Fodinicurvata sp. EGI_FJ10296: one gene and its partner. The protein of the gene in region 1 interacts with the protein of each later gene in a pairwise test. Links are inferred from orthologs where the notes say so. Each region holds a gene or a part of one and is shown in the gene's direction. Other genes may lie near its edges.

The links.
Region 2: the proteins of leuS (region 1) and ligA interact in binary tests that used the Escherichia coli proteins (3 or more experiments, as listed by UniProt). The link is inferred for Fodinicurvata sp. EGI_FJ10296 from one-to-one orthologs.

Annotation. Positions count from the first base shown.
Region 1 is NZ_JBFCVL010000001.1:423,450-433,591, forward strand. Bases 3,190-6,401 are described here. They hold leuS (leucine--tRNA ligase), read left to right. Parts: upstream 3,190-3,501; coding sequence 3,502-6,201; downstream 6,202-6,401. Other genes in these bases: ABZ728_RS01935 (DUF3576 domain-containing protein), read left to right, coding at 3,190-3,422; lptE (LPS assembly lipoprotein LptE), read left to right, coding at 6,185-6,401. In the rest of the region: ribA (GTP cyclohydrolase II), read left to right, coding at 134-1,420; ABZ728_RS01930 (hypothetical protein), read left to right, coding at 1,685-2,839; more of ABZ728_RS01935, read left to right, coding at 2,943-3,189; more of lptE, read left to right, coding at 6,402-6,766; holA (DNA polymerase III subunit delta), read left to right, coding at 6,799-7,875; ABZ728_RS01955 (ParB/RepB/Spo0J family partition protein), read right to left, coding at 7,932-8,951; ABZ728_RS01960 (ParA family protein), read right to left, coding at 8,951-9,787; 16S rRNA (guanine(527)-N(7))-methyltransferase RsmG, read right to left, coding at 9,838-10,142.
Region 2 is NZ_JBFCVL010000006.1:161,577-171,505, reverse strand. What follows is about bases 3,259-6,257. They hold ligA (NAD-dependent DNA ligase LigA), read left to right. Parts: upstream 3,259-3,676; coding sequence 3,677-5,839; downstream 5,840-6,257. Other genes in these bases: ABZ728_RS14495 (helix-turn-helix transcriptional regulator), read left to right, coding at 5,892-6,257; recN (DNA repair protein RecN), read left to right, coding at 3,259-3,680. In the rest of the region: lpxC (UDP-3-O-acyl-N-acetylglucosamine deacetylase), read left to right, coding at 1-866; outer membrane protein assembly factor BamD, read left to right, coding at 1,036-1,872; more of recN, read left to right, coding at 1,917-3,258; more of ABZ728_RS14495, read left to right, coding at 6,258-7,007; ABZ728_RS14490 (alpha/beta fold hydrolase), read right to left, coding at 6,947-8,002; ABZ728_RS14485 (NAD(P)-dependent oxidoreductase), read right to left, coding at 8,109-9,131; ABZ728_RS14480 (TRAP transporter large permease), read right to left, coding at 9,146-9,929. UniProt on the Escherichia coli protein: DNA ligase that catalyzes the formation of phosphodiester linkages between 5'-phosphoryl and 3'-hydroxyl groups in double-stranded DNA using NAD as a coenzyme and as the energy source for the reaction.

The DNA of each region.
Region 1 (10,142 bases):
ATCTGCCGCAACAGGACATCAGGTTGCTCGCGTGCCACGCTTGACAGGTGGCAAGGCGCGGGCGAAACCGCTACCGGCCCAGCAGCTGCACGGCCTGGGGCACGACCAGCCACACGACGGGATATCGCGGCGTATGAACAGATCAGACGGTTCCCCACCGTCCGCAAAGCAGGCTCCTCCGGCAACGCAGCCGGAGTCGCCTCGGGATCAGAACGCCGGGACTGTATCGCGGCCGATCGGCATGCTGAGCGATCGGCAAGCCTCATTGCGCGCGGTCGATCGCGCGATGGGGGACCTTCGCCGGGGAGATTTCGTCCTCGTGCGGCCGGATCGCGGACCTGCCCTGCTGGCCGTTGCATGCGAGAACGCTTCGGATGCGGTCCTGACACGCCTGGCGGAGCTGAGCGGCGGTCCGCTTTCGATTGCGATCACACTGCAGCGTGCCATTGCCCTCGGTCTGGCCGAAGCCCGAACAGCGGATCCGGTCGGTGGTGATGCCGCCGAGGTCGCGGCCGCAGGCGTCATGACATTGACTCCCGGCACCGATGCTCCGTCGGCCGGGTTGGTCCGGGCTCTCGCCGACCCGCTTGAGCGTGTCGCGCCCAGTGCGCTCGACGGACTGCAGCAACGGATCATTCGACCGGATCCGGTTACCACCTCTCAGGATGGTGCGCTGGCGACGGTCCGGCTGGCAAAACTGGCACGGCTGCTGCCGGCGGTCGTGGTCGCGCCGATCGATCGTCCCCTGGGGGTAGAGCGGCTTCTGTCAAAAACAGACTGCCTTTCCGTCACGGCCTTCGACATCGACCAGTACGAGGATTACGGCGCCCGCAGCCTCTACCCCGTGGCGCGCGCCCGGGTCCCGCTTGATCTTGCACATGCCACGGAAGTCGTCGCCTTTCGGCCGACCGACGGCGGACAAGAGCATCTGGCGATCGTGATCGGGTCGCCGGATACCAGCGCTCCCGTGCTGATTCGCCTTCACTCGGAATGTTTTACCGGCGATTTGCTGGGGTCGATGCGCTGCGACTGCGGCGAACAGCTGCGCGGCGCGATCGCCGAAATTGCGCGATCCGGCAGCGGGGTGCTGTTGTATCTCGCTCAGGAAGGGCGTGGCATCGGTCTCATCAACAAGCTCCGCGCCTATCGGCTTCAGGATGATGATTTCGACACCGTCGATGCCAACGAAATGCTCGGCTATGACGCCGACGAACGAATCTATCGCCCCGCAGTCAGGATGCTCGATCTGCTGGGGGTCGAATCGGTTCGCTTGCTGACGAACAACCCCGACAAGGTGGCTCAACTGCAGAGATTCGGCATCGACGTTGCCGAACGGGTGGCCCATGAATTCCCGGCCAACGGTCACAACGAATTCTATCTTCGCACCAAACGCGATCGCAGTGGCCACATTCTGCTTTGAACGGGCTCCGGTACTATCCTCCCACCCGGCAGTTTATGCCGGGAAGACGGCGCCCCTAGTGGGCGTCCGATGGGCAATCATTGCCCGCCTGCCCCCGCAGTACCCCCGAGTACGGCGCTTCCCGACGTAGACCGGTCGCATATTTCGGCGTTCCATCGTTCTCCGGTCGCACTGGCACATCTCTTGCTTTGATTCATGGTCGAGGGCCTGTTCGACCCGAATGTCAGTCGCTTCGGCCGGCTCGGAGTCACCGGAGATACAATCATGTCGATCGATGTCAGTCAGCATTGGGCCGCCGGGGGCACAACAACGGCGCGTCAGTTTTCGGACCGCGCCGGGGCCGAGCGACCCCGGTCGGACCGTCCGGGGTCCGAGACGCCGGCGGCGGCCACCCGGGCGGGCGGATCGCCCAACACCCCAGCGGCCAACGCCCCAGCGGCGGACACATCTTTCGGGTTTGGCGATTTCATGGACATCGTCAACCCACTCCACCATCTGCCCGTTGTCGGCACGATCTATCGCGATATCAGTGGCGACGAGATCAAACCGGTTTCGCGGGTTCTTGGCGCCGGCGTCTTCGGCGGCCCTCTGGGTTTGGCAGGCGGCGTCGCCTCGGCGATGATCGAGGAAACGACCGGCAACGACCCCATGGGGCACATTTACACCGCCGTAACCGGCAGGGGCGCGGACGCAGTGGCGGACCGGAACGACGCACGGGAACCCCGCCATTGGGCAGCGGCGTCCGGCACGGGTCCGTCGGCTGAAACACCCAGCCCGGCGATGGCCCGGGGAACGGAACAGGGATCAACCGGGCACGCCCGTGCGGGCACAACCGACGCTGGGCCGGAACATTGGGCCGGCACCCTTGCCCTGGGCAGCAATAACCCGGGTGCGGCAAACCCGGGATCGGGCGCAACGGAGCAGTTGGCAGGGGTCCGGGAGCCGACCGGACCGGAGACAGGTGCCCCAGGTAATGCCGGTACCGTCCGCGAAACAGTCACCTTTTTCCCCCTTGGACGCAGCGATACCGGGCCACGCACGGTTACGATCGACCGACCAGGCCGCCCATCACCGTCCCCGGGCGGCGCATCGCCCGATGACTCGGACGCTGCGGCGAGCCCGGCCGTCGCTGAAAGCACCGGTCATGGTAGCGATGGCCGCATTGACTACCGTACCGAAGCCGTCATGCGGGCAATGGCACTCGGTTTGAACCCTGCGGGTGCCGGCGCAGATGTCCCGACCACGCAGGATCCGACAGTTCAGGGACACAATCCGGGCGGTCCAATGCGGGATGAGGCCGATGAAGCGCCCGAGACACCGGCGTCGGCCGACCGGTGGGCCGGAGGGCCGGGCGGCGAGGACATCGCGGCGGCCATGGCGCGCGCCCTTGATCGCTACGAAGCGCAGTCAGGGACCTGAACTCTCGATCGTCCATTGGGTGGGGCCCCGTTTGTCGGCATTCTCAGCCGGTCGATGTGCTGTCGCTCTTGAACGCAACGGCAATTTCTGATTAATCGTCATCATGACCAGACACAGGCACCATTGCCGTCGCGTCCCGGCCGGGGTCGTTCTCGCTTTCGCCGGGCTCTTCGTCGCCGGATGCGGCATGTTCGATACCCCAGCGCCGGAAAGCGAGGGACCGGTCGTCATCTTCAGCGACCGCGAGGGGCCCGCCCCGTCCAATGTCGGCGTGAACGCGGACATATGGCGCGCCTCTCTCGATACGCTGTCCTTCATGCCGATCCGTTCCGCCGATCCATTCGGCGGCACGATCCTGACCGACTGGTACGCGCTGCCGGAGTCGCCGGGGGAACGGGTGCGGTTGAATGTCAGGATCCGCGACCGCGAATTGTCCGCTGCCTCTCTTGACGTAACGGCGTTTCGCCAGATTCAGAACGCGGCCGGTGAGTGGACGGATGTCGAGGCACGTCCCGGTTCCGCCACCGAGATCGAGGACGCGATTCTGGCCCGGGTCCGGGAACGGCGTTACGAACGGCTGTAAATGCCATTGCGTCCACTTTCCCGATCCGACGGCCCGCTGCTCGATTCCCGTCCAGCGTCGAATTTCCAACTGGTGAACAATGTCCCGATACAATTTCCGCGAGACCGAAGAAAAATGGCAGCACATCTGGGCCGACCGTAAGAGTTTCACGGTAACCGAAGACCCGGACAGGCCAAAATACTACGTCCTGGAAATGTTTCCCTATCCGTCGGGACGGCTCCATGTCGGTCATGTCCGCAATTACGCCATCGGCGACGTTGTGGCCCGCTTTTACCGGGCGCGCGGCTACAATGTACTGCATCCAATGGGGTGGGATGCCTTCGGTTTGCCGGCGGAGAATGCGGCCATTCAGAACGATGTTCATCCGGCCGACTGGACATACGAGAATATCAGAACGATGGGCGATCAACTCAAGCTGATCGGTCTGTCCTATGACTGGGACCGCGAGCTGGCCACCTGTTCGCCCGACTACTACCGGCACGAACAGAAGATGTTTCTCGATTTCCTCAAGGCAGGTCTGGCCTATCGCAAGGAAAGCTGGGTCAACTGGGACCCGGTAGACAACACTGTCCTGGCAAACGAGCAGGTGATCGAGGGGAAGGGCTGGCGTACTGGCGCGCCGGTCGAGCGGCGCAAGCTGACCCAGTGGTTCCTGAAAATCACACAATACGCCGACGAACTGCTCGACGGCCTCGACAGCCTGGACAAATGGCCAGATCGTGTCCGCCTGATGCAACGAAACTGGATCGGGCGCTCACAGGGCGCCACGGTGACTTTTCCTGTCGTTCCGGAAAGCGCAGGACACAACAGAGGCTCTGGCGATCTGCCGGCCGCGCTGGACGTTTACAGCACCCGGCCCGACACGATTTTCGCGGCCTCGTTCTGCGCCGTTTCGCCAGACCACCCGCTGGCCGAGGCGCTGGCTGACAGGGACCAGGCTCTGGCGGCGTTCGTCGCCGAATGCCGCCGTCAGGGAACGAGCGAAGAGGCGATCGAGAAGGCCGAAAAACAGGGATTTGATACCGGGCTCAAGGTGCGTCATCCGCTCGATCCCGCGCGCACGCTCCCCGTTTATGTCGCCAATTTCGTTCTGATGGAGTACGGCACCGGCGCGATCTTCGGATGCCCGGCCCATGATCAGCGCGATCTGGATTTCGCCCGGAAATATGGGCTTGCCGTTCGCCCGGCCCTGTGGCCAGCCGATACTCGGGCCTTATCGGCAGAAGAGGCCGAAGCGCTGGACGACAGGACGCGCGCTGCTTTCACTGCCAATCCCACCGGCCTGATCGGCAGCGAGAAAGTGTTCCATGTCGAGGCCACGGCCTTCGTCGATGCCGACGGGCCGGCCTATCGCTACGATCTGGGTGCGCTGCATGGCGACGCCCCGCTCGATGTCGCCGCTGCGAAACGCATTGTCATCGAAGCGCTGGAGGCACAAGGCAGCGGAACCGGATCCACGCGTTATCGCCTGCGGGATTGGGGCGTCTCGCGCCAGCGATACTGGGGCTGCCCGATCCCGGTCATGTATCGCGAGGACGGGACAATGGTCCCGGTGCCGGAAGATCAGCTTCCCGTGGAGTTGCCCCGGGATATCGATCTCAGCCAACCCGGCAATCCGCTCGAAAACCACCCGACCTGGAAATATACCACCTGTCCGGAGACGGGCCAGCCGGCGGTCCGCGAGACCGATACCTTCGATACTTTCTTCGAAAGCTCGTGGTATTTCGCCCGGTTCTGCAGCCCGGCCTCTGACCAGCCGCTGGATCGCGCGGCAGTCGATTACTGGATGCCGGTCGATCAATATATCGGTGGTATCGAGCATGCCGTTCTGCACCTGCTTTACTCGCGGTTCTTCACCCGTGCGCTGCGCGATTGCGGCTACCTGTCGGCGACGGAACCGTTTTCCGGCCTGATGACCCAGGGGATGGTCTGTCACGAGACCTACCGGGACCGTACCGGCGCCTGGCTGTACCCGGAAGAGGTCGAGACACGGGACGGACAGCTCGTAAAGATAACTGACGGCACACCGGTCGTCCGGGGACGTCTGGAGAAGATGTCCAAGTCGAAGAAGAATGTCGTCGGCCTGGAAGCGGTGGTCGAGACCTATGGCGCCGACACCGCGCGGCTGCTGCTGCTGTCCGACAGCCCGCCCGAACGCGATCTGGAGTGGACATCCGGCGGCATCGAGGGGGCGTGGCGCTATGTCAGCCGCCTGTGGCGGCTGGTTACCGAACCGCAGTGCCCACTGCCCAAGGCGGGAACGCCTGCGCCTCAGGCCATGTCAGACGGGGGCCGGGCCCTGCGCGGCTTTGTCCACCGCACGATTGCCGGCGTGACCGAGGACATCGAGGGCTTCCGGCTTAACCGTGCCGTCGCCCGCCTGCGGGAACTGACCAACGCCATCGCGGACCTGCCGGGAACCGGCGAGGGCGAGGCATGGGCCCTGCGAGAGGCCCTGGAGGCCACTGTTCTGATGCTGGGGCCGATCATGCCCCATCTCGCCGACGAACTGTGGACCCATCTGGATGGCTCCGCGTTGGTCATCGACACCCCCTGGCCGAAAGCCGATCCGGCCCTTACCGTCGAGGACACGGTCACAATGGGCATTCAGGTCAACGGAAAGCTCCGGGCGACCCTGGATCTGCCGCGCGATGTCGAGAAGGAGGCCGCGGAAAGCGCCGCGTTGGCCGAGTCCGCCGTCCGAAAAGCCATTGATGGGAAAACCATCCGAAAGGTCATCGTGGTGCCGAACAGGATCGTCAATGTCGTCGCGTCGTAGCACGGCGGAACGGGCGCCAGCTCAGGCGTCGGTCAGCCGCCGGCAGCTGTTGCAGGCCGGAATGGCGCTGGCCGGGCTTTCGGCTCTGGCCGGCTGCGGATTCAGGCCGGTTTACGGAACACTCGGCGGTGCGGGCGCCGAAGAAGAGCTCGCAGCCATTGATGTCTCGGTGATCGCCGAGCGCGAAGGCCAGCAATTGCGGACCTATCTCATCCGCATGCTCAATCCACGCGGCCGCCCTGTCGATCCCGGATACCGCCTCAATGTCACATTGACCGAATCGCAAGCGAATCTGGCGGTTCAGGACGGGCGCAGCGGAACGCGTAGAAACCTCACGATGGCGGCTCAGTATACGCTGTCCTCTCTCGACGGCGGCGAGGGGACAAGCGGCAGTCTGCGCACGATCACCAGCTACAACCGCCAGAACGACGAGTTTGCAACGCTGAGCGCGGAACGGGACGCGCGCGAACGGGCTCTGGTTCAGACCGCTGAAGATATTCGCATCGCCCTGGCGACGCATTTCAGCGCCGTTCAGGCCAATCGCGCGGCAGAGCCGACGCCTTAACGGCTCCCCATGCGCCAGAAAGCGAGCGCGCCTTGGCTAAGATCCAACCGAACAAGGCCGACGCCTACCTGTCCCGACTGCCGCAAGAGACCGTTGTCGTCGTCCTCTATGGCCCTGATGCCGGACTCGTCTCGGACCGCGGATCTGCTGCCATCAAAGCTTTTCTAGGCAGCGGCCCGGACAAGGTGGACACAGGCCTCGCAATCGTCAACCTGCGTGCGGGAGATCTGAAGGGCGATCCTGCCCGCCTGGTCGACGAGGCCCGCAGTCCATCGCTGCTGGGTGGCAAACGTGTCGTTCGACTGACCGAGGCCCCCGAAGCCGTCGCGGCGGCCCTGGCCGATCTTGCGACATCGGCGCCGGGCGAGGTTCTGGTGGTGATCGAAGCCGGTGACCTGAAGCCATCCTCCGCGCTGCGGAAAGCAGCAGAGGCCAGCGGCAGCAGCGTAGCTGCCATCGGCTGTTATCCGCTCGACAACGCGGCTATGGGTGGCTTCATCACCGAAACCGCTCGGGCGAATGGTCTGATGCTCGACACCGAGGCGCATCAGGTGCTGTTGGATGCCATCGGATCCGACAGGGCCGTCGCCCGCCGGCAAATCGAGAAAATCGCGCTGTATCTGGACGAGCCCGTGAGCGAAGCCGGCTCGACGGCGGAGAGCCGCCACGCTACAGCGGACGATGTTCGTCAATGTGTCGGCGATTCCGCTGAACGGTCGCTGGACGATCTGGCATTGGCCGTTGCTGACGGCGCGATTGCCATCGTCGGGCGAACCTTCCACGCAAGTCTGGAACAGGGCGCCACGACTGTCGGGATCCTGCGGGCCGCACAGCGCCATTTGCTCAAACTGGTTCCGGCCGTCGATGCTCGGGAATCCGGGATGCCGGCTGCAAAGGCAGTCGCGGAAATCAAGCCGCCCGTTTTCTGGAAGCACAGGGACAGGGTAATCAGCCAGGTTGGCCGCTGGGGCTCAGCCTCGCTCCGGTCGGCCCTGGACCGCCTGCTGGAAGCAGAAATCCAGTGCAAATCAACCGGGATACCTGACGTCTCGCTGGCCGAACGGACATTGTTCCAGATTGCTCGATTGTCCGGCCGTCCGGGACGATAAACCGGCCCTGACGTGCAACCCCCACGGCCCCGCTTGTCAGCCGGGCACGAGGACGATCAACCGCCGCCCCTAATCCGACGGATAACATCGTCGAGCTGGTCGAACGAGGAATAGTGGATCGTCAGCCGGCCCGATTCTCCGGACTTGTCGCCATCAATTGACACCCTGAGTCCGAGGGCCGAGGTCAAATCATGTTCCAGGGCCAGGGTATCGGCGTCTTTGGATCTTTGGCCATTGTTCCGCAAAGCGGCCCCGGACAATGCCGCGGCGTCCGGGCTTGAAGCGCCGACATCGTCGCCAGGAACACCCGTTTGCGCGTCATCGCCACCGCTTTCACCCACAGGCGCCAGGGCTTCCTTGACCAGGGCTTCCGTCTGACGGACCGTCAGGCCTTCATCGATCACGACCCTCGCCGCTGCAACTTGGTCGGGGTGCGACAGCAGCGCACGGGCATGACCGGCCGACAGCGCCCGCTCCTTCAACAAGGTGAGCACGTCATCGGGCAGATCGAGCAAGCGCAGCGTATTGGCGATATGACTGCGGCTCTTGCCGAGCATTCGGCCAAGTCCGTCCTGGGTATAGCCGAATTGGTCGATCAGGCAGCGATAGCCCGCGCCTTCCTCGACGGCATCAAGATCCTGGCGCTGGACATTCTCCAGCAACGCAATCTGGGCAATATCCGCATCGGTCAGCGACCGGACAATGACCGGTATATCGTGCAGTTGGGCCAGTTGTGCCGCGCGCCAGCGGCGTTCGCCCGCAACAATCTGATAGCGGCCGGCTTCGTCGGGGTCTTCGCGCACGATCACAGGCGACAGAACGCCTTGCTGGCGGATGGAGTCGGCCAGGCCGTTCAGTTCGTCCTCATCGAAGCGGGTGCGCGGCTGGTAGGGGTTGGGCACCAGACTTTCGATTGGCAAGGTCGCGCCGCCCCGCCGCTGGGTGACCGGGCTATCCCCGGTGCCGTCGGCGTTGTCGTCGGACACGGCTACCGGCGCAAGGTCGTCGTCGTCGGCAAAAAGGGCATCGAGACCGCGGCCGAGACTCGGCCGCCGTCTGGAGGGAGGAGTAGACATTACGCAGGCACCCGGCTGTCGCGTTTCAGAAGTTCCCCGGCAAGGTGGATATAGGCTTTTGAGCCGGCACAGTTGACGTCATAGAGGAGCACCGGCTTGCCGTGGCTCGGCGCCTCTGACACCCGGACATTGCGCGGTATGACCGTTGTGAAGACGCGGGCGCCGAAATGCTCCCGGACATCCTGTGCGACTAAATCCGACAGATTGTTGCGGCGGTCGAACATGGTCAGAACCATGCCCTGCATTTCCAGCGACGGGTTGTAGGCCTTCTTGACCCGGTCTATCGTCCGCATCAAATGGCTAAGCCCTTCCAACGCATAAAACTCGCACTGCAACGGTACCAGAACCGCATCGGCCGCGACCAAGGCGTTCAACGTCAGCAAGCCCAGGGCAGGGGGGCAGTCAATCAGGACGTAATCGACATCAGGCGGTGCTTTTCGGATCGCGCTGCGCAGATAATACTCTCGCCGCGGCGCCGTCACGAGTTCCACCTCCGCACCGCTCAGATCGACAGCCGACGGCGTCAGCCATAATCCCGGGACCGTAGAGGGCAATGTGACGTCCTGGACGGTCGCTTCGCCATGGATCAGCTGGTAGGACCCCTTGCCACGATTAGCCCGAGGAATACCCAAGCCTGTCGACGCATTGCCCTGCGGGTCCAGATCAATGATGAGAACCTGCTTGCCAGCGGCGGCCAGCGCTGTGCCCAGATTGATCGCCGTGGTCGTCTTGCCGACACCGCCCTTCTGATTGGCGATTGCGAGGATGCGCGCAGTCCGGCCGCCGCGTTCATCGGCGTCCTTTTCGGCGACGACTGCACCATCGATGTTCGGCATGTCCCGGCTGGGAAGGTCCTGGATAAATTTGGCCGACACGTTGCTTTCCTTTACCGCTTGCGGGTTTCGACCGACTCCGGCGTTGGCGCTGCTGGCCGCTTGTCCTGCGTATCAGCATCATCGAACGCCGCGGGCAGGCCGGTCATCAGGATGATTGCAGCGGAAGCATCGGTCACGCTGGAAACCGTCCGGACATCCGGTGTCCAGCCCTTGCGTGTCCAGGACTCTTTCGCTTCCGCGACTTCCCGCAGACCATTCCGCCCCTTGGGAAACGCCATTACCGTCCCTTTATGCGTGAACGGCTGACTCATGTCCACCAATACCGAAAGCGCTGCAAGGGCTCGGGCCGTGATGA
Region 2 (9,929 bases), on another replicon or contig:
TGGTCGTCAAACCCGCCGACGGTCATACCGGCATTGTTTTCGTGCGTACCGATCTTGCCGCCGGCACCAGCCGGACGGGAATCGACGAACGGATTATTCACGCCCGCTGGGATGCCGTGACGGACACCCGGCTCTGCACCGTGATTTCAAATGAGTACGGCGCGTCGATCGCCACCGTCGAGCATCTGATGGCGGCGCTGCGCGGCTGCGGTATCGACAACGCCCTGATCGAGATCGAAGGCCCGGAAGTGCCGGTCATGGACGGATCGGCCGCCCCATTCGTCCGGCTGTTCGACGCCGTCGGAAGGCGCACGCTGCCGGCAAGCCGCAATGTCATCCGCGTCCTGAAAACGGTGTCCGTGGCTGACGGCAATCGCTCGGTAGCCATATCGCCTTCAGCAACCTGCCAGTTCACGATGGAAATCGACTTCCAGGCGATTTCGGTCGGGCGCCAACGCGGCAGCATCCATCTGACGACGGACCTTTTTGCCGAGTCCATCGCACCGGCCCGGACATTCGGTTTCCTCCGCGATGTCGCAGCGCTGCAGGCCAGTGGTCTCGCCAAGGGCGGCAGTCTGGAGAACGCGATCGTCGTCGATGATGACGCGGGTATCATGAACCCTGGCGGCCTGCGGTTCGCCGACGAATTCGTCCGCCACAAGATCCTCGACAGCATCGGCGATCTTTATCTGGCTGGCGCGCCAATTGTCGGACATTTCCACGGCGTCCGGTCGGGTCACGCGCTGAACAATCTGCTGCTTCGGACGCTGTTCGCGGACGACTCCGCCTGGTGCTACGACACGGCGGACGTGCCGTTCGAGGCACCGGTGACACACGAATACAGGAGCCTGGCCGCTATCGCATGAGCGGCTGCGCGTTCCGGACCGGTCCCCTTCCCTCACCACATCTGCGGCCCGATGATCGGTCCACACTCCGGACGGCGAGACGAACGGGGCTTGTGCGGGGATGCCTACTCCGTGCTATACAGGCGCCGTGTCCGGCGGGACTCACCTTCGAGTATGCAGGGTTTCGACGATGAATAGACCGGTTTCAAGGCGCTCGACATCAGCCACGGCACGCTTAGCGATCGCGATCGCCCTAAGCGTCGGCCTGGCGGCCTGCGCGTCATCCGACGAAGAAGCAGCCTATGTCGAAAGGCCGCCGGAAAACATCTATGCCGAGGCCCAGGATACGCTGGAATCGGGCTCGTATCGCACGGCCGCTCAGCTCTTCGACGAGGTCGAGCGCCAGCATCCCTATTCCGAATGGTCGACGCGCTCGCAGATCATGGCCGGCTTCGCGCGATACGAGAATCGCGATTACGACGAGGCGATCGAGACGCTCGACCGCTTCATTCAGCTTCATCCCGGTCATCCCAATGTCGATTATGCCTATTATCTCAAGGCCCTGAGCTACTATGAGCAAATCGTTGACGTGGACCGCGATCAGGCCATGACGCAACGGGCGATGGATGCCCTGGAAGACCTGATCAACAGGTTCCCGGAATCCGAATACGCGCGGGACGCGGAGCTCAAATACGATCTGACGCTTGATCAACTCGCCGGCAAGGAAATGACCGTCGGCCGATATTATCTTGAGCAAGGGCATTATAACGGCGCCATAGGCCGATTCCGCACCGTGATCGAGGATTACGATACCACGACCCACGTGCCCGAAGCGCTTCACCGACTGGTAGAGGCCTTCCTGGCTCTGGGGCTGCGCGAGCAGGCGCGTGTCTCCGCCTCTGTGCTGGGCTACAACTATCCCGGCAGCGACTGGTATATCGACAGCTATGCACTTCTGGTCGATGAAGGCGTGCGCCCACCGGACGAACGCGGATTCGTTGAGCGGACGCTGGACGCGATATTCTGATGATCCGTCTCCAATGATCCGCTGATTACAACCGGGACCGGCCGATGCTCACCGCCCTGACGATCCAGAACATCGTTCTGATCGAACGGTTGACGGTTTCCTTTTCCACCGGACTGACCGCCTTGACCGGAGAAACGGGTGCCGGAAAATCGATCCTGCTGGATGCCCTGGGTCTGGCGCTTGGCGGCCGGGCCGATAGCGGACTGGTTCGTCAGGGCGCCGAGCGGGCATCGGTGACGGCCGAATTCGATATTCACAACACCCATCGCGTTCACGACGTTCTGGCCGACCAGGGTCTGCGGACCGATGACGGCGATCGCCTTGTCCTGCGGCGCACCGTCGGACAGGACGGCCGCAGCCGGGCCCATATAAACGACCAGCCCGTCAGTATCGGCATGCTTCGAACCGTCGGCGATCTGCTGGTCGAAGTGCATGGGCAGTTCGAAACCCACGGCCTGTTGGATGCGCGCACCCATATCGATGTGCTCGATGCTTTTGCCGGACTGGATGCCGCGCTGCAGACCACGGCCGGCGCCTGGACCGCGTGGCGTTCGGCAGCAAAGGCCAGGGCCGACGCCGAACGCCAAGCCGAAGAAGCCCGACGGGAAGAAGAATATCTACGCCTGACGCTGGAAGAATTCGACGCCCTGACGCCGGAGGAAGGCGAAGAGGATCGGCTGGTCGAACAGCGCACCTTCCTGATGAATCGCGAGAAGATCGCAACCGCCATCAACGCGGCGCTCGAAGGCATCAGCGGCCACAAGGGTGCCGTATCGGGTGTCGTCACCGCCCAGAAGGCGCTTGATCGGGTCGGCGGACAGGCCGGCAACCGGTTCGATGCCGTCATCGAGGGGATCGACCGCGCACTGGCAGAGCTGGAAGAGGTGCGCACGGAACTGGAATCGGTCGGCGCGGACATGGATCTGGACAGCCGCGAACTCGAACGCATCGATGACCGGCTTCACGCATTACGGGATCTGGGCCGCAAGCACCGCGTTCCGGTTACCGAACTCGCCGCGTTGCACAAGGCCGTCGCTGATCGGCTGGCCCTGATCGATTCCCAGGACGACCGGCTTGGCGGCCTCGCCGCCACCGAAGCCGAAACCAGAAAGACTTACGAAGATGCCGCCGCCGTCGTGGCGGAATACCGCCGCCAGGCTGCCGAACGTCTGGACCGGGCGATGGCGGCTGAATTGCCGCCGCTGAAGCTCGACAAGGCCCGCTTCGAGACCTCCGTCGAAGCGGTGTCCGAACGTGAATGGGGGCCATCCGGCACCGATCGGGTCACCTTTCTGGTTGCAACCAATCCCGGAACGACACCCGGGCCGATTAACCGGATCGCCTCCGGCGGCGAACTGGCGCGGTTCATGCTGGCGCTCAAGGTCGTTCTGGCCGAGGGCCAGCGACAGGCCGGCGCCGCGCCCACACTGGTGTTCGACGAGGTCGATACCGGCATCGGCGGCGCCGTCGCCGACGCGGTGGGCGAGCGTCTCGGCCGGTTGGCCACCGGATCGCAGATACTGGTCGTCACCCATAGTCCACAGGTTGCCGCGCGGGCCGAAAGCCATGCCAAGGTCGAGAAGACGGCGCCAACCACGGGCGGTGTGGCCGAGGATTCACAGGAAAGTCTGGCGACGGTGGTGCGCCCGCTTGACCTGGTCGAGCGGCGGGAGGAAATTGCCCGTATGCTGTCCGGCGCAGCCGTGACCGATGCCGCCCGCGCCGCCGCCGACAGCCTCATGGCCCATCACCCCGCCCCGCCCGGCAAGAGAAAAGGCGGGCGCGGCACCACCGGAAAATCGGCATGACCGGCACACTCCCCGATACCTATGCCGACAAGGATGTCAGCGATCTGACCGCCGACGAGGCAGCGGCGGAGCATGCCGTTTTGGCGGCAGCGATCGCCCATCATGACCGGGCCTACTATCAGCAGGACGCGCCGGAAATCGACGACGCCGAGTACGACGCCCTTCGCCGCCGGATCGAGGCGGTGGAGGCGTGGTTTCCCGAGCTTCGAACGGCCGACAGCCCGACCCAGCGGGTCGGCGCCGCCCCGGCGGCCGGGTTCGCCAAGGTGCGCCACCGCGTGGCCATGCTGTCGCTCGGCAATGCGTTCGAAGAGAGTGACGTCGTCGATTTCATCGCCCGCATCCGGCGCTTTCTTTCGCTGGCGGATGACGCCGGGCTGGCCATGATCGCCGAACCCAAAGTGGACGGGCTTTCGTGCTCGCTGCGCTATGAAGACGGCGTTCTGGTACGGGCCGCAACGCGCGGCGACGGCCAGGAGGGCGAGGACATCACCCGCAATGTCCAGACCATCGACGACCACAATCTGCCCAAGACGTTGAAGGACGCCCCCGCCGTCGTCGAAATCCGCGGCGAGATCTACATGACGCGAAACGACTTCAGGGAATTGAACGAGCGTCAGGCGGCCGCCGGCCGGACCGTGTTCGCCAACCCCCGCAACGCCGCCGCCGGATCGGTGCGTCAGCTCGACGTCGCGATCACGCGCGACCGGCCGTTGCGGTTCTTTGCCTATACCTGGGGAGAGATCAGCGCGCCGCTGGGCGAAACGCAGTCGGGTGTGCGCGCGCGATTTGCCGACTGGGGTTTCGCGCTGAACGAGCCCGCCGCGCTCTGCCATTCGGCTGAGGAACTTCTGGCCCACTATCACCGCATCGCGGAGGAACGGGCAACCTATGCCTATGAAATCGACGGCGTCGTCTACAAGGTAGACCGGCTCGACTGGCAGGAGCGGCTGGGCTATGTCTCGCGCGCGCCGCGCTGGGCGATCGCGCATAAATTCCCCGCCGAGCAGGCCCACACCATCCTGAACAACATTTCCATTCAGGTCGGCCGCACCGGAGCGCTGACGCCGGTCGCCGAACTGGAACCGGTCACGGTCGGCGGCGTGGTGGTCAGCAGGGCGACCCTGCACAACGAAGACGAAATGGCCCGCAAGGACGTGCGCAAGGGCGATACCGTCATCGTCCAGCGTGCCGGCGACGTGATTCCGCAGATCGTCGGCGTCGTTCTGGAGCGCCGCCCCGTCGGCGCCGAACGGTTCGAAATGCCCGACCATTGCCCCGATTGCGGATCGGAAGCGGTTCGGCCCGTGGGCGAGGTCGTCCGCCGATGCACCGGTGGTCTGATCTGCCCCGCCCAGGCCAAGGAACGCCTGAAACACTTCGTCAGCCGCGATGCCTTCGATATCGAAGGGCTTGGCGGGCGGACCATGGAGCAGTTCCACAATCGCGGCATCGTCACAACGCCGGTCGATATCTTCACGCTGCAGGACCGCAACGAGCGGGGCTTCAAGGATCATCCGCCGCTGGGCAACTGGCAGGGCTGGGGTCCGAAATCGGTGAAGAAACTGTTCGCGGCCATAGACGAACGTCGCCGCATTCCACTGGACCGGTTCATCTATGCGCTGGGGATACGCCATGTCGGACAGGCGACCGCCCGGCTTCTGGCGCGCGTCTATGGCACCTGGCCCGCGTTCCGCGCCGCGATGGAAGCCGCCGCCGATCCCGACGGCGCCGCCTTTCGCGAATTGACGGATATCGACCAGATCGGCCGGGTCATGGCCGAGGAAATCGTGGCCTTCTTCCACGAACCCCATAACCGCGAGCTTCTCGACACGCTTGCCGGTGCGGCCGGTGACGGTGAGCCGACTGCCGGCATCGTCACGGTGGAACCGTTCGAAGCACCGGATTCCGGCGCTGGCGACACGCCGATCCGCGGCAAAACCATCGTCTTTACCGGTAGCATGGAAACCATGAGTCGCCCGGAGGCCAAGGCCCGCGCGGAAATGCTGGGCGCGAAGGTCGCCGGCTCGGTCTCGAAAAAAACCGACTTCGTCGTCGTCGGCGCCGATGCCGGGTCAAAAGAGGCCAAGGCGCGAGAACTGGGCGTTACCGTGCTGTCGGAAGAAGAGTGGCGCACCATGATCGACGAACAGGCCTGAAGCCGTCACGTGTCCGGTGCCAGCCACCATTGCCCCGCGGACCCGCCATCTGATGCCCAGTCAGCCCCCCTTCGCGCTACCGGCTTTCATCGCGGTCCTGCTGTTGACCGCCGTGATTATCGCCAGACGAGGACGGGGCAAACGCTGGTTCGGGCTTTTCACGCCGATTACGATCATGTTGGCGGTCTCGGCAATCCTGATCGTCATCGGCGGGTTGCGCTGGCGGTATGACGGGGCGCTGCTCGGCATCGCGCAGACCTTGCTGGCCGCCTCGATGCCGCCCCTGGTCTGGCGGGTCTTCACCCGCTTGACCGAGCCCGGAACACGCGCAGTCGCAAGGCCATGGCTGCATAGCCTGCCCCCACTTACCGTTGCGGCCATGCTGGTCATCCATCCCATCTGGCCGCTGCCAATCGATGCCGCCATCGGCATCATCTTTCTCGGCTACGGGGTTCAACTGGTGCGGCTCGTCGCGCCCGGGGCCGACACCCTCGTTTGTTCACGGCTCGAAGCGACGGCCACTTCGCGGCTGTCGTTCCTGATCGCCGGCCTCGCCATGGCTGGATCGGGGGTCGTCGACATCGCCATCGCCATTGATTTCGCCGTGGCAGAAGGCCGGCATGCCCGCCTCATTGTCGGATATGCACATTTTGTTGTGCTGGGGTGTCTGGCCGTCGCGGCCGCACTAATGGAAGAACCCGCGCCGCGGCCGGCGGAGACCCCGGACGACCGCCCACAATCCGGGGATGCCGGGGAAGACGACGCGGTAATCCTGGCGTTCGATACGCTGATGACCGATCTTCAACTGTACCGCGACCCCGATCTGACGCTCGACCGGATCGCGCGGCGCCTGAAGATACCTGCGCGTCGGATCTCGGGCGCCGTCAATCGCCGCGGCAACCGGAATGTTTCCCAACTGGTCAACGGCTTCCGGATTGACCGGGCGGCGCGGCAGCTCCGTGAAACCGACATGTCGGTTACAGAGATCATGTTCGATTGCGGGTTCCAGACGAAATCGAACTTCAACCGTGAATTCCGACGAACATTCGGCCAAAGCCCAACCGAATTCCGCAGCAAGGCGGCGCCGGAAACACAGCCCGGGCTGCCCTATTCCAAGCCTGGCGCATCGGAAAGAAAGTCCGCCAGCAATCCGCCGACCATGCGATGAATTTCCGCGCGATCGGTGTCGGCATCCGGCGCATCGCGGCAAACGACGCCATCGCCCGGCGCCTCGGCTTCCAGCATGTCGATCGCACCGGGCTTGCAACGGCGCCGAAAGGAAAAATGCGCAGCCCCCTCGGCACGATGATACAGGCCCATTCGAAGATGACGGGTCAGATATTCCGATTCCAGTTCGGCCGGTATGGCGGGCGTGTCCGCCGCCGCACTGACGACCAGAACCGGCACATCGACCACGGCCAGACTGTCTGGCGTCAGCCCCCGCGCCATGCCGATATCCAGCACGGCAGCAGCCCCGACGCGGTCGTCATGCCGGCTTTCGGCCAAAGCCGCGCGATCGGCATGTAATCGCCCGGCGCCGATGGCATCGAACAGGTCGCAGGCTTCCAGTTCCGGCCGGTCAACGCAATCGGTTTCGAAACGATCGACATCGAAACGAGCCCCGGCCACCTGCATCGCCGTCAACCCGCCCAGCGAATGCCCGATCACGGCGACCCGGTCGTCGGAAACACGCCCGTCAAATCCGTCGAAGGTCGAAACGGCGTCGATGGTTCGGCTGATGTCGGTTGCGCGCGCCCAAAGGCGGGCAGCCTGGCTGGAGTCCCGATCGCGGGTGGTGGTGCCGGGATGGTTCGGCGCCGCCACGACGAATCCCCGTTCGACCAGCAGGTCGGCCAGCCAGACCTGATTGGTCCAGTTACCGCCATAGCCGTGCGAGAGCACCGCCAACGGCCACGGACGATCCCGCGCGCCCGGACGTACAGGCGCGTCGGGAAGTACAGAGACCCCGAAGAATGCCGGGTTCTCACCCAGCTGTATCGGTTCCGGGCCCGCTTCTGCCGGATACCAGACAGCGACTTCAAGCGGCCGATCGCCATGCGGATCGGCAACCGCAATTTCAGTAAACCCGACAGCGGCAGCAGCCGGAAACGAGGCACCAAAAAGGCCCAGAACGACAAGGGCAGGCGAAAGGGATGGTTTCATGGCACGGACTCCGAAGCGGAAATGGTGACGCTGCCGGAATGAATGACGCGTCACGCTGACCGCTGGCGACCTGAATCACGATTCAGTACCTCCGGAGCCCGGCTTTCTACTTCTCAGTCGGCACATGCAGAAACGCCGGAAACTTCTCCACCCAGGCCATCATGTCGGCGAAGGCCAGCTCTGGTGTGTACGACGGCTGAAATCCAGTGTCCGCGACAAGGCGCGTCGTCGACATCGGCGCGCGGTCTGCCAGCTCGTGCAGATTTATGGTCGCAGCACCCGGTTCGTCGACCAGACCATGCACGAAACTCGGATACCGCCCGGCCAGCAGAACGCACCAGTCCTCGACCGACCATACGGCATCCGGACCCGGGCCCACGTGATAGATCGGGTGCTTCAGGGTTTCAGCCGACAACAGGCGTACAAGCGCATCGGCGACATCGCGGTTGTAAATCCAGTCCCGGCGGCAGGGCCGGGTAAAGCGGGCGGGCCGGTCCGAAAGCGCGGCAACGGTCGCCTGAAAGATCGGGTTCAGGGTGTCGCGGACACCGGTGGCATGCTCCCATGGGCCGAACACGGAGCTGAGCCGCGCGATCGTGACATTCATGCTCCACAGGTCGCCAAGCCGGCGGATAAGCCCCTCACCGGCGAGCTTCGTCACTCCATAAAGGGCCGCCGGCCGCGGTACGGTCTTGTCCTCGTCTATCAGATCGGTCTCGTAGACGACCGGGCCATAGACGGCATTGGAGGAAACGTGAACCAGCCGTTGGATGCCGTTGGCGCGCATGGCCCGCGCGACGGCAAGCGTACCACCGACATTGATATCGACGATGCTTTCCGGGTCGTGGCTCTCGCGTTCGGGCCCGGCCGTGACAGCAGCCATATGGATGACGCCGCCGACTTTCGTGTCGCCAAAGATCTGCGTCAGGGCGCTCGCGTCGCGTATGTCTGCCTCGATCGGCGTCACCAATGCGCCACCTTCGGACTGGACCTCCTGCCACCACGACGCCAGAGCTTGGGGCGGCGCGCGGTGATCGATCGCCGCCACGCGGTGACCGGCCCGCGACAGGTGTTCCACGAGGACCGATCCGACGACGCCCGCAGCACCGGTTACGGCAATGGTGTTCATTGTCGGCTCCTGCATCACCGATATACCAGCGTCGGCAGCCAAAGGCTGACGGCCGGAATGAATGTGACCAGTATCAGTACGATGCCCAACGGAATGAAGAATGGAAGAACCGCCCTCACGCAGTGTTCGAACGGCATGTCTCCGACTTTGGACAGCACGTGAAGGATAAGGCCGACCGGCGGCGTCAACAGGCCCAGCATCAGGTTCAGAACCACGATAATGCCGAACTGAACGGGATCGAGGCCGATGGCGGCAACGATCGGTAACAGGATCGGAACGATGATCGTCATCGCCGCGATCGGCTCCATGAACAGCCCCAGCACCAGCAGGATCAGATTGATGCCGATCAGTATCAGTATCCTGTTCTCGGTAATGCCCGTCACCCATTCCGTGACATGGACGGCAATCCGCTCGGTCGTCAGTATCCAGCCGAAGACAGACGCCGCGCCGACGATAAGCAATATGACCGCCGTGGTCTCCACCGTGTCCATCGTGATTTCGACCAGATCGCGGGCGCCGACGGTTCGATAGACCACGATCGACAGGAACAGCGCATACGCCACGGCGGCGGTCGCGGCTTCCGTCGGTGTAAAGACGCCGAACATGATGCCGCCGATGATGATCACGGGCGTCAACAGGGACAGGAAGGCCCGCCGGAACGACGACCACAGAACGGAGACCGAGAAGGCCTGATCGCGCGGATACCCGCGCCGTCTGGCGAACCACCAGACCATGACCATCAGCGATACCGCCATCAGCAGGCCCGGAACGACGCCGGCCAGAAACAGCTGGCCGATC